Regions from separate parts of the Comamonas jiangduensis genome, predicted to be linked through region 1. Evidence: riboswitches for the same ligand, from Rfam matches in the RefSeq annotation. Region 1 holds a riboswitch; the other holds the start of a gene.
The links. A riboswitch is a leader RNA that binds a small molecule or an ion and turns the genes downstream of it on or off. The one in region 1 is predicted to bind thiamine pyrophosphate.
Positions count from the first base shown of each region.

Region 2: it holds a riboswitch for thiamine pyrophosphate, as region 1 does, so the genes downstream of both, QEP12_RS12840 (purine-cytosine permease family protein) here and thiC (phosphomethylpyrimidine synthase ThiC) in region 1, are expected to answer to the same signal.

Region 1 covers NZ_JARXOV010000009.1:18,583-23,004, reverse strand. The annotation lists gene QEP12_RS08780 (cytochrome-c peroxidase) at 1-205, opposite strand, end outside; gene QEP12_RS08775 (acyl-CoA synthetase) at 532-2,178, shown strand; TPP riboswitch at 2,293-2,411, shown strand; gene thiC (phosphomethylpyrimidine synthase ThiC) at 2,720-4,422, shown strand, end outside.
Region 2 covers NZ_JARXOV010000016.1:49,387-53,808, forward strand. The annotation lists gene QEP12_RS12835 (SH3 domain-containing protein) at 1-89, opposite strand, end outside; gene QEP12_RS12840 (purine-cytosine permease family protein) at 392-1,684, opposite strand; TPP riboswitch at 1,758-1,859, opposite strand; gene QEP12_RS12845 (hypothetical protein) at 2,116-2,397, shown strand; gene QEP12_RS12850 (Crp/Fnr family transcriptional regulator) at 2,862-3,581, shown strand; gene QEP12_RS12855 (phosphotransferase) at 3,588-4,422, shown strand, end outside.

The DNA.
Region 1 (4,422 bases):
AGTTGCAAGAGATGAAGCCTGACTTGGACAGGCGTGGATCGAACCACAGCTTTTTGCCCAGTTCAACCATGGCAGGGTTTGCTACCTTGGCCGCAACCAGTGGAGAAATCGGTTCGTTATTGGGTTGCATTGCCCAGCTAGGGGCAGCAGCAAAACCAGCAACAACCATGGCAGCGGCAACGAGAGGACGCAGTTTGAGTTTCATGTGTGGCTCCAGAGCACTTGTCGTTTTGAAATACATGCCCTGCCTTGGCAGGCATTGCATGGCTATCTGCTCCGCCTAAGGGTGATTCCGCGGAAGGCTACTGCTGTAGCTGCACCTCGGATTGCACTGTTTAGACCCAGTCCAGATAGCGATTTGATTTCACTCGATACTGAAATCGGTGATATTGCGCCGCATCAAAAGAAACCACCTTGTAGAAGGAGTGCAAGCGGGTATTTGCTGATGTTGTGAACATGCTGCGCTGCGTGAAAGTATGGATGTTGAAATGCTTTGAAAACATTACGTACAACACATAGGAGATCAGGGAGATGATCAGTCAATACGACCAGCATTTGGATCGCAATACAGCCAACTTTGCCGCCCTCACGCCATTAAGCTTTATTGAGCGCACGGCCTCGGTGTACCCCGACCGCTTGGCTATCGTGCATGGCAGCTTGCGCCAGACATGGGGGCAAACGTATGCCCGCTGTCGGCAGCTGGCGAGCAGCTTGCAACGCTCGGGTATTGGTAAAAATGACACAGTGGCAGTGATTTTGCCCAACACGCCACCGATGGTAGAGGCGCACTTTGGTGTGCCGATGGCAGGGGCCGTGCTCAACACCCTGAATACGCGTTTAGACCCTGAAGCGCTGGCTTTCATGCTCGACCATGGGGAGGCCAAGGCACTGATCGTCGACCCCGAGTTCGCGCCCCTCATCGCCAAGGCATTGCAGCTGCGCACGCGCACAGAACCTTTGCTCATCATCCAGGTGTACGATGCCCTGTACGGCGAGGCCGCCGTACAGGTCGGCAGCATCCGCTACGAGGACTTCGTGGCCCAGGGCGATGCCGCCTATGCCTGGGAGCTGCCCGAGGACGAGTGGGATGCGATTGCCCTCAACTACACCAGCGGCACCACCGGCAACCCCAAGGGTGTGGTCTACCACCACCGCGGTGCGGCCATCAACGCCATCAGCAATGTGCTGGAGTGGGACATGCCCAAGCACAGCGTGTACCTGTGGACCTTGCCCATGTTCCACTGCAATGGCTGGTGCTTCCCCTGGACCGTGGCGGCCCGCGCCGGGGTCAATGTCTGCCTGCGCCGGGTCGAGGCCAAGGCCATCTTTGACGCCATGCGCGAGCACGGCGTCACCCACTACTGCGGCGCGCCCATCGTGCAATCCCTGCTGGTGAATGCGCCGGCCGAGCTGAAAGAGGGCATCCCTGCCGGGGTGAAGGCCATGGTGGCCGGTGCCGCGCCCCCGGCATCGATGATCGAAGGCATGGAGGCCATGGGGTTCGACCTGACCCACGTCTATGGCCTGACCGAAACCTACGGCCCCGCCACCGTCTGCGCCAAGCACGCGCGCTGGGACCAGCTCGACATTGGCGAGCGTGCCCGCCTCAATGCCCGCCAGGGCGTGCGCTACCACCTGCAGCGCGAAGTGCGGGTCATGGATCCCGAGACCCTGCAGCCCGTGCCCCTGGATGGCGAGACCATGGGCGAGATCATGTTCCGCGGCAACATCGCCATGAAGGGCTACCTCAAGAACCCCAGCGCCACGGACGATGCCTTCCGCGGCGGTTGGTTCCACAGCGGCGACCTGGCCGTGCAGTACCCCGACGGCTACATCCAGATCAAGGACCGCAGCAAGGACATCATCATCTCCGGCGGAGAGAACATTTCCTCGATCGAGGTCGAAGACGTGCTCTACCGCCACCCCGCCGTGCTGGCGGCGGCGGTGGTGGCCAAGCCCGACCCCAAGTGGGGTGAGACACCGTGCGCCTTCCTGGAAATCAAGCCGGGCGCCCAGGTCAGCGAGGCCGACATCGTGGCCCACTGCAAGCAGCACCTGGCCGGCTACAAGGTGCCGCGCGCCGTGGTGTTTGGCGAACTGCCGAAGACCAGCACGGGCAAGATCCAGAAGTTTGAGCTGCGCAAGCAGGTCGGATCGGCCAGTGCCATCGTAGTCTGATTTTCAGTATTGATAGCTGCCAGCGCATGCCTAGAAAGCGCTGGAGTCGTTTTTGATGCTGAAAGCCTAGGCGTTTGCCCGGTGTCTTGTGCTGGCGCAGATGCGCCTATACTCACGGCTGCTCCGGGGTGTGCGAAAGCGCTGAGATGCGAACCGCTGTGAAAACAGTGGCCAGCGAACCCGACGAACTTGATCCGGTTCATACCGGCGGAAGAAGAGCGGGACCCTGAAGCAGGGCCAGGAATGGACAGGCACATGGGCTTTTGCAAGGCCAGGCAGGTGCCCACCATCCCCAGGCACAGCAAACCCCAGGCGCCTCGCGCACTGGGGTTTTGTCTTTTGGGGATGGAACACCGGGCGTGTCAGCCTTGGTCGGAATCGGTCGATTCCGGTGGCGTCGGTCAGGCATTGTGGGAGCAATGCCAGGGCTGGAGCCAGGTGCAGGCGAAGGTGGATGGCGCCAGCCATCTCCCACGCCATCAGAGCGGCCCAGCACTCCACGGAGCGTTTGATGAACTTCACACGCTTTTTGGAGACCGCGATGAACGCCCCCGATGCCATCTTTACGCCCGCCGCCGGCAATGCCCCCGATGCCGCCCGTTTCGCCGACCTGCTGGCCCAGTCGCGCCAGCCATTTCCGGCATCCACCAAAAGCTACCTGAGCGGAGCCATCCACCACGATCTGCGCGTGCCGGTGCGCGACATCGCGCTGACCAATGGCGAGCAGGTCAGTGTCTATGACACCTCGGGCCCCTACACCGACCCCAGCGCCCCCATCGACGTGCGCCAGGGCCTGGCCAGCGTGCGCGGTGCCTGGATCGAAGCGCGCGGTGACAGCGAGTTCTATGTCGGCCGCCCGCGCGTGGCGCTGGACGACGGCGGCAAGCGTGGCGAGGAAGACGCGCGCGTGGCCCAGCTGCGCGCCGAGGCGGCCGCGCTGCAACGCCAGCCGCGCCGCGCCAAATCCGGCCAGAACGTGACCCAGATGCACTACGCCAAGCGCGGCATCATCACGCCCGAGATGGAATACGTGGCCCTGCGCGAGAATGGCCGCCGCGAATGGATGGCGCAGTACCAGCAGGACGCCGTGCGGGAAGCGCGTCTGGCCGGCAACAGCCTGGGCGCCGCCATTCCCAAGATCATCACGCCCGAATTCGTGCGCGACGAAGTGGCGCGCGGCCGCGCCATCATCCCGGCCAACATCAACCACCCCGAGATCGAGCCCATGGCCATCGGGCGCAACTTCAAGGTCAAGATCAACGCCAACATCGGCAATTCGGCCGTGACCTCGAGCATCGAGGAAGAGGTGGAAAAGCTGGTCTGGGCCATCCGCTGGGGTGCGGACAACGTCATGGACCTGTCCACCGGCAAGAACATCCACACCACGCGCGACTGGATCGTGCGCAACTCGCCCGTGCCGATCGGCACCGTGCCCATCTACCAGGCGCTGGAGAAGGTGGGCGGCATTGCCGAAGACCTGACCTGGGAAATCTTCCGCGACACCCTGGTCGAGCAGGCCGAGCAGGGTGTGGACTACTTCACCATCCACGCCGGCGTGCGCCTGGCCTACATCCACCTGACGGCCCAGCGCCGCACCGGCATCGTCTCGCGTGGCGGCTCCATCATGGCCAAGTGGTGCATGGCCCACCACCGCGAAAGCTTCCTGTACGAGCACTTCGAAGACATCTGCGACATCATGAAGCAGTACGACGTGTCCTTCAGCCTGGGTGACGGCCTGCGCCCAGGCTGCGCCTCGGACGCCAACGACGAAGCCCAATTCGCCGAACTCAAGACTCTGGGCGAGCTGACGCAAGTGGCCTGGAAGCACGACGTGCAGACCATGATCGAAGGCCCCGGCCACGTGCCCATGCACATGATCCAGGCCAACATGACCGAGCAGCTCAAGCACTGCCACGAGGCGCCGTTCTACACCCTGGGCCCGCTGACCATCGACATCGCCCCCGGCTACGACCACATCGCGTCGGCCATCGGCGCGGCCATGATCGGCTGGTTCGGCACGGCCATGCTGTGCTACGTCACACCCAAGGAACACCTGGGCCTGCCCGACCGCGACGACGTCAAGCAGGGCATCATCGCGTACAAGATTGCGGCCCACGCCGCCGACGTGGCCAAGGGCCACCCGGGCGCACGTTCGCGCGATGATGCCCTGTCGCAAGCGCGTTTCGACTTCCGCTGGGAAGACCAGTTCAACCTGGGCCTGGACCCCGACACGGCGCGCGCCTT
Region 2 (4,422 bases), on a different contig from region 1:
GCGCTGGCAATAGAGCCAGCCAGCAGCAGCGCAGCGAAACCGCCACGGCGCAGGTGGCGAGTGAGGGGAAGGGCAAATGGTGGCAGCACGCGGTGATAACTCCTGTGAATCAATCCGATGTGGCTCCACATGCAAAAACAACCAACGTGGTGCCGACGAAGTGCGAAATCATGCCTGGGTTAGAGCGTGTTGTTGTGAACATGTCTCACAAAACAAATAGCCAAGCCCTGACATTTTTGCATCGCGAGGCATATTAACTGGCGAAACGTTTGGACACAACTCGTGCGCACCACGGGTTTGATGTGCCTTAGAACCGCTCACGCGGCCCTTGGTACGTTGTCACTTCGCCTTGTCGTACACCGGTACTGCCTGCGGCTTCGCGCCCCCTCCCTCACGTGGTGCGTGGCAGGCAACGGGCTGCCACAAAGCACACCAGCAGGGTGGGCAAGGCGCTGCCTGCATCGGCAGAAATCAAGGGCATGCTGTGGTAGAGCGCAATACCCGCCAGCCACAAGGTCACGGTGGGCCAGTGTGCGTGCTGGGCGTTGGCCATCCATTGCGGTGCCTGCGCAAGCCGCTGCGCGGCAGGCTGCCATGCCAGACGGCCCAGGATTACGCCAAACAAAGGCACAAACACCGAGCTGAGCGTGAGCAAGAAGGGCTCAATGCTGTGCATGGGCAGCACCAGGGCCAGCAGCACGCACAGCACGGTCAACAGCAGGCCCCAGCGGCGAACACTCCAGCTGGGCACCACACTGTGTGCAGCCATGGCACCGGAGTAGGTGTCACCGTAGGCGTTGTCGACTTCGTCAATCAAGATCAGCGTCAAGGCAATCAAGCCGCCTTGTGCCAGCAGCAGCGCAGTGACCAGATCGGCGCTGGGCAGCGTCAATGCCACCAGCACGCCCAAGCCATAGCACCACATATTCGCTACGGCAAAGCCCAACCAGGTGCCGCGCATGGCACTGCGGCCATCTTTGCCATGGCGCGCATAGTCGGCCACCAAGGGCAGCCAGGAAATAGGCATGGCAATCACCAAGTCCATGGCGGGCAACCAACCCATGCCACCTTGGCCAGGACGGCTCCACAGGCTTTGCCAGCCTTGCTCCAACGCCAAGCCGACAAAGTGCCAAGTCAGCCACAGCAAAGACAGCACCACCAGCGGCAAGGCTACGCGGGCAATCAACTGGCGCACCAGTTTGAGCATGGAGCCGCTGATCAGCAGCGCGATCACGCCGCCCCACATCAGCGTCATCACCATGGGCCAGTAGCTGGCGGCCATGCCACCTGCCTGGCGGCCAATGGCCACGCTGGCGTCGCGCATCACCACCAGCTCAAACGTGCCCCAGCCAATCAGCTGCACCAAATTGAGCACGATCGGGAGCTTGGCAAACTGGCGCCCATACACATGCGTCATCAGCGCCGCGCTGGACAGTCCGGTGTCACACGCAATCTTGGCCATCCAGCCCAGCAGGCCAGCGCCCAGCAAAGAGCCGCACGCAATGGCCAGCAGCGCTTGCTGTGGCGACAGGGCAGGCAGCAAATAAGCGCCCACTTGCATAACCAGCAGGCCTACGCCCAGGCTGAACCACAGCGCAGCGTGGTCATGCATGGCAAAGACGCGCTCAGCGGGGGAGGTGGGAGACAGCGCTTGGTTGGAAGACGCCGAAGAGGAGGTATTCAATTCAATGCTCCGTATGCCTACGAAGCAGGGGCCGTGACAGGCATGCCAGCGCATGCAGCGTATGCATGGAGCAGCCCTAAACCAACAGCTTCCCTGCGCGAGGATGATCTCAATCAGGTTCAAAGGGACTCTCTCAGCCCACTGCTTGGCAGCAGGGGCACCCCTAGCGAGTTGCCACGAATGTGGCGGCGCGATTGTGCATGCAGGCCATGCAAAAAGCTAGCAATGCAGCACCCCAGAAGCTGGTATGCGCTGTCTTTGGGCAATGCGCGCGGGGCAGTGGTATAGCGGGGAGGCGCATGTACAGGGCGTGTGAGGATGTGTAGCAATAAGGAGCTGAGGGTGTGTGCCAGAGGCATTTAGGCACTGGAGCGCCAAGGAGATGCTGTCTCTACATTGGCTGCGCAGGCAAAGCCTCTAAACTCCTCGCCATGCCAAACCTGTATGAAGCCCTGATCGCCATCGTGCGTGACCATTGGAAGAGCCATGACAACGCCTATCCGCAGCGCATTGAATTGAACGCAAGTGATATGCAGGCGCTGCTGGATGAACGCCAGCTGGTCAATGAAAGCATGAACTTCCCGCTCCAGCCGGGGTGGGAGCACATCTTTCTTGGCACACCGGTGCAACGGGCGGATGTCAGCTGTGTGGTGGATGTGAACGGCCAGCGTTTGCCAATCACACTGCCAAGCAGTGAAGTGGCTGAAAAATAATAATTTGAGTCAAATATGCCTCTAGCGCTTATGCAGCAAGCGCTAGCAGCTATCAAATAAGCGGCATTGCAAAGAAACCTTCTCTTTGCAATGCCGCTTTTGTTTGGGGGGTGCTTAGCGTCAGCGCACGCAGGTGCACGGCATTGGCTGCGGCCGGCGCCAAAGTGCGACTGGCTGTGGGATAAGAAGGCGTGGTGAAGGGGGAGAAAAGCAGAGGTTTTGTTCTGCAGTGCGGAAATTTCGACGCAAAAAACCCTATACCGTGCGCCTGCAGGGAGCGCTGCCTGCAGGAAATAAGTTATTTGTGATCAATAACTTAAGGGTAAACCCTTGAGTTTGTGTGCTGGTAAAGCAAAGACTGTCACTTTCTGGACAACTTGTGCATGTTGTGCTGCGCTGAGTGGTCAATACGCTGGTCTCTGACGCGACAATGAACCGGTTTTCAGTCACAGAAACGACAGGCTATGGACGACCCGATTCTTACTATCGAAGAACGTGAAGCGATCAACTCAGGTCGCTGGTTTTCATCCCTTTCCCCTTCGCTCAGGCACGACATTCTGCGATGCGCATACGTCAAACGATTCAAAGATGGAGCTTTGCTTTGCGCACGCGGCGAAGTGCCGGAGGAATGGTTCGCCTGCGCCAAGGGCGCGGTACGGGTGAGTTCCACTTCCATCACGGGCAAGCAAATCACGCTGACTTACGTAGAGCCGGGGTTGTGGTTTGGCGATACCTCAATTTTCGATGGAGACCGGCGCACGCACGACGCGTATGCCCATGGCTCCACCACGCTGCTGTGCGTGGCCAAGGCGGATTTCAAACGCATTTTGGCCACCCACACCGAGTTCTACGAAGCCATGCTGTGGCTGGCGGCACGCCGCATTCGCCAGTTGTACGGTTTGGTGGAAGACCTGAACACGCTGCCGCTGCGTGCACGGCTGGCCAAGCAGTTGTTGCACTTGGCGCGCAGCTATGGCATTCCCAGCCTTGCCAATGGCGAGGAGATTCGCATCGGCCTGCAGCTGGCGCAGGAAGAATTGGCCCAACTGCTCGGGGCATCACGCCAGCGCGTGAACCAGGAGCTCAAGGGCATGGAGCGCGAGAACATCATCCGTATCGAGCCGGGTGGATTGGTAGTGCGCGACCGCGATGGGCTGCTGCGCATTGTGGAAACTGACTTTTAAAGACGTATGAGCAACTTTGACCATTTTGTAGGTACCAAACCCGTCTCTGAAGCACATGCTTTTGATGTGCAGGCACTGAGCCAGTGGATGAACCAGCATGTGGCTGGCTTTGCAGGCCCCGTGACGGTGGAGATGTTCAAGGGTGGGCAATCCAACCCGACTTACAAACTGGTCACGCCGGGGCGCAGCTACGTCATGCGCTCCAAGCCTGGCCCGGTGGCCAAGTTGCTGCCCTCAGCGCATGCGATTGAGCGCGAGTTCAAGGTGATGCGCGGCCTGGCTGGCACCGATGTGCCGGTGCCGCACATGTATGCCTTGTGCGAGGATGAATCCATCATTGGGCGCGCCTTCTACATCATGGAGTTCAAAGACGGCCGCGTGCTGTGGGATCAGTCCTTGCCTGGTATGACGAACGCCCAGCGCGCAGACATCTACAACGAGATGAACCGCGTGATTGCAGCACTGCACAGCGTGGATGTGGTTCAGCAGGGGCTGGCAGATTACGGCAAGCCCGGCAATTACTTTGAGCGCCAAATTGGCCGCTGGAGCAAGCAGTACGTGGCTTCCGTCACTCAGCCCATTGCAGAGATGGATCAGTTGATGGCCTGGCTGCCCGCCAACATGCCAGACAGCGCCAAGGATGAAAGCAAGGTCTCCATCGTGCATGGCGACTATCGGCTGGATAACGTGATGTTTGCGCAGGATGCCGCCAAGGTCATTGCGGTGCTGGATTGGGAGCTGTCCACTCTGGGCCATCCCTTGGCCGACTTTAGCTACCACTGCATGGCCTGGCACATTCCCGTCAGTCTGGGGCGCGGGATTGGTGGCTTGGATATTGCGG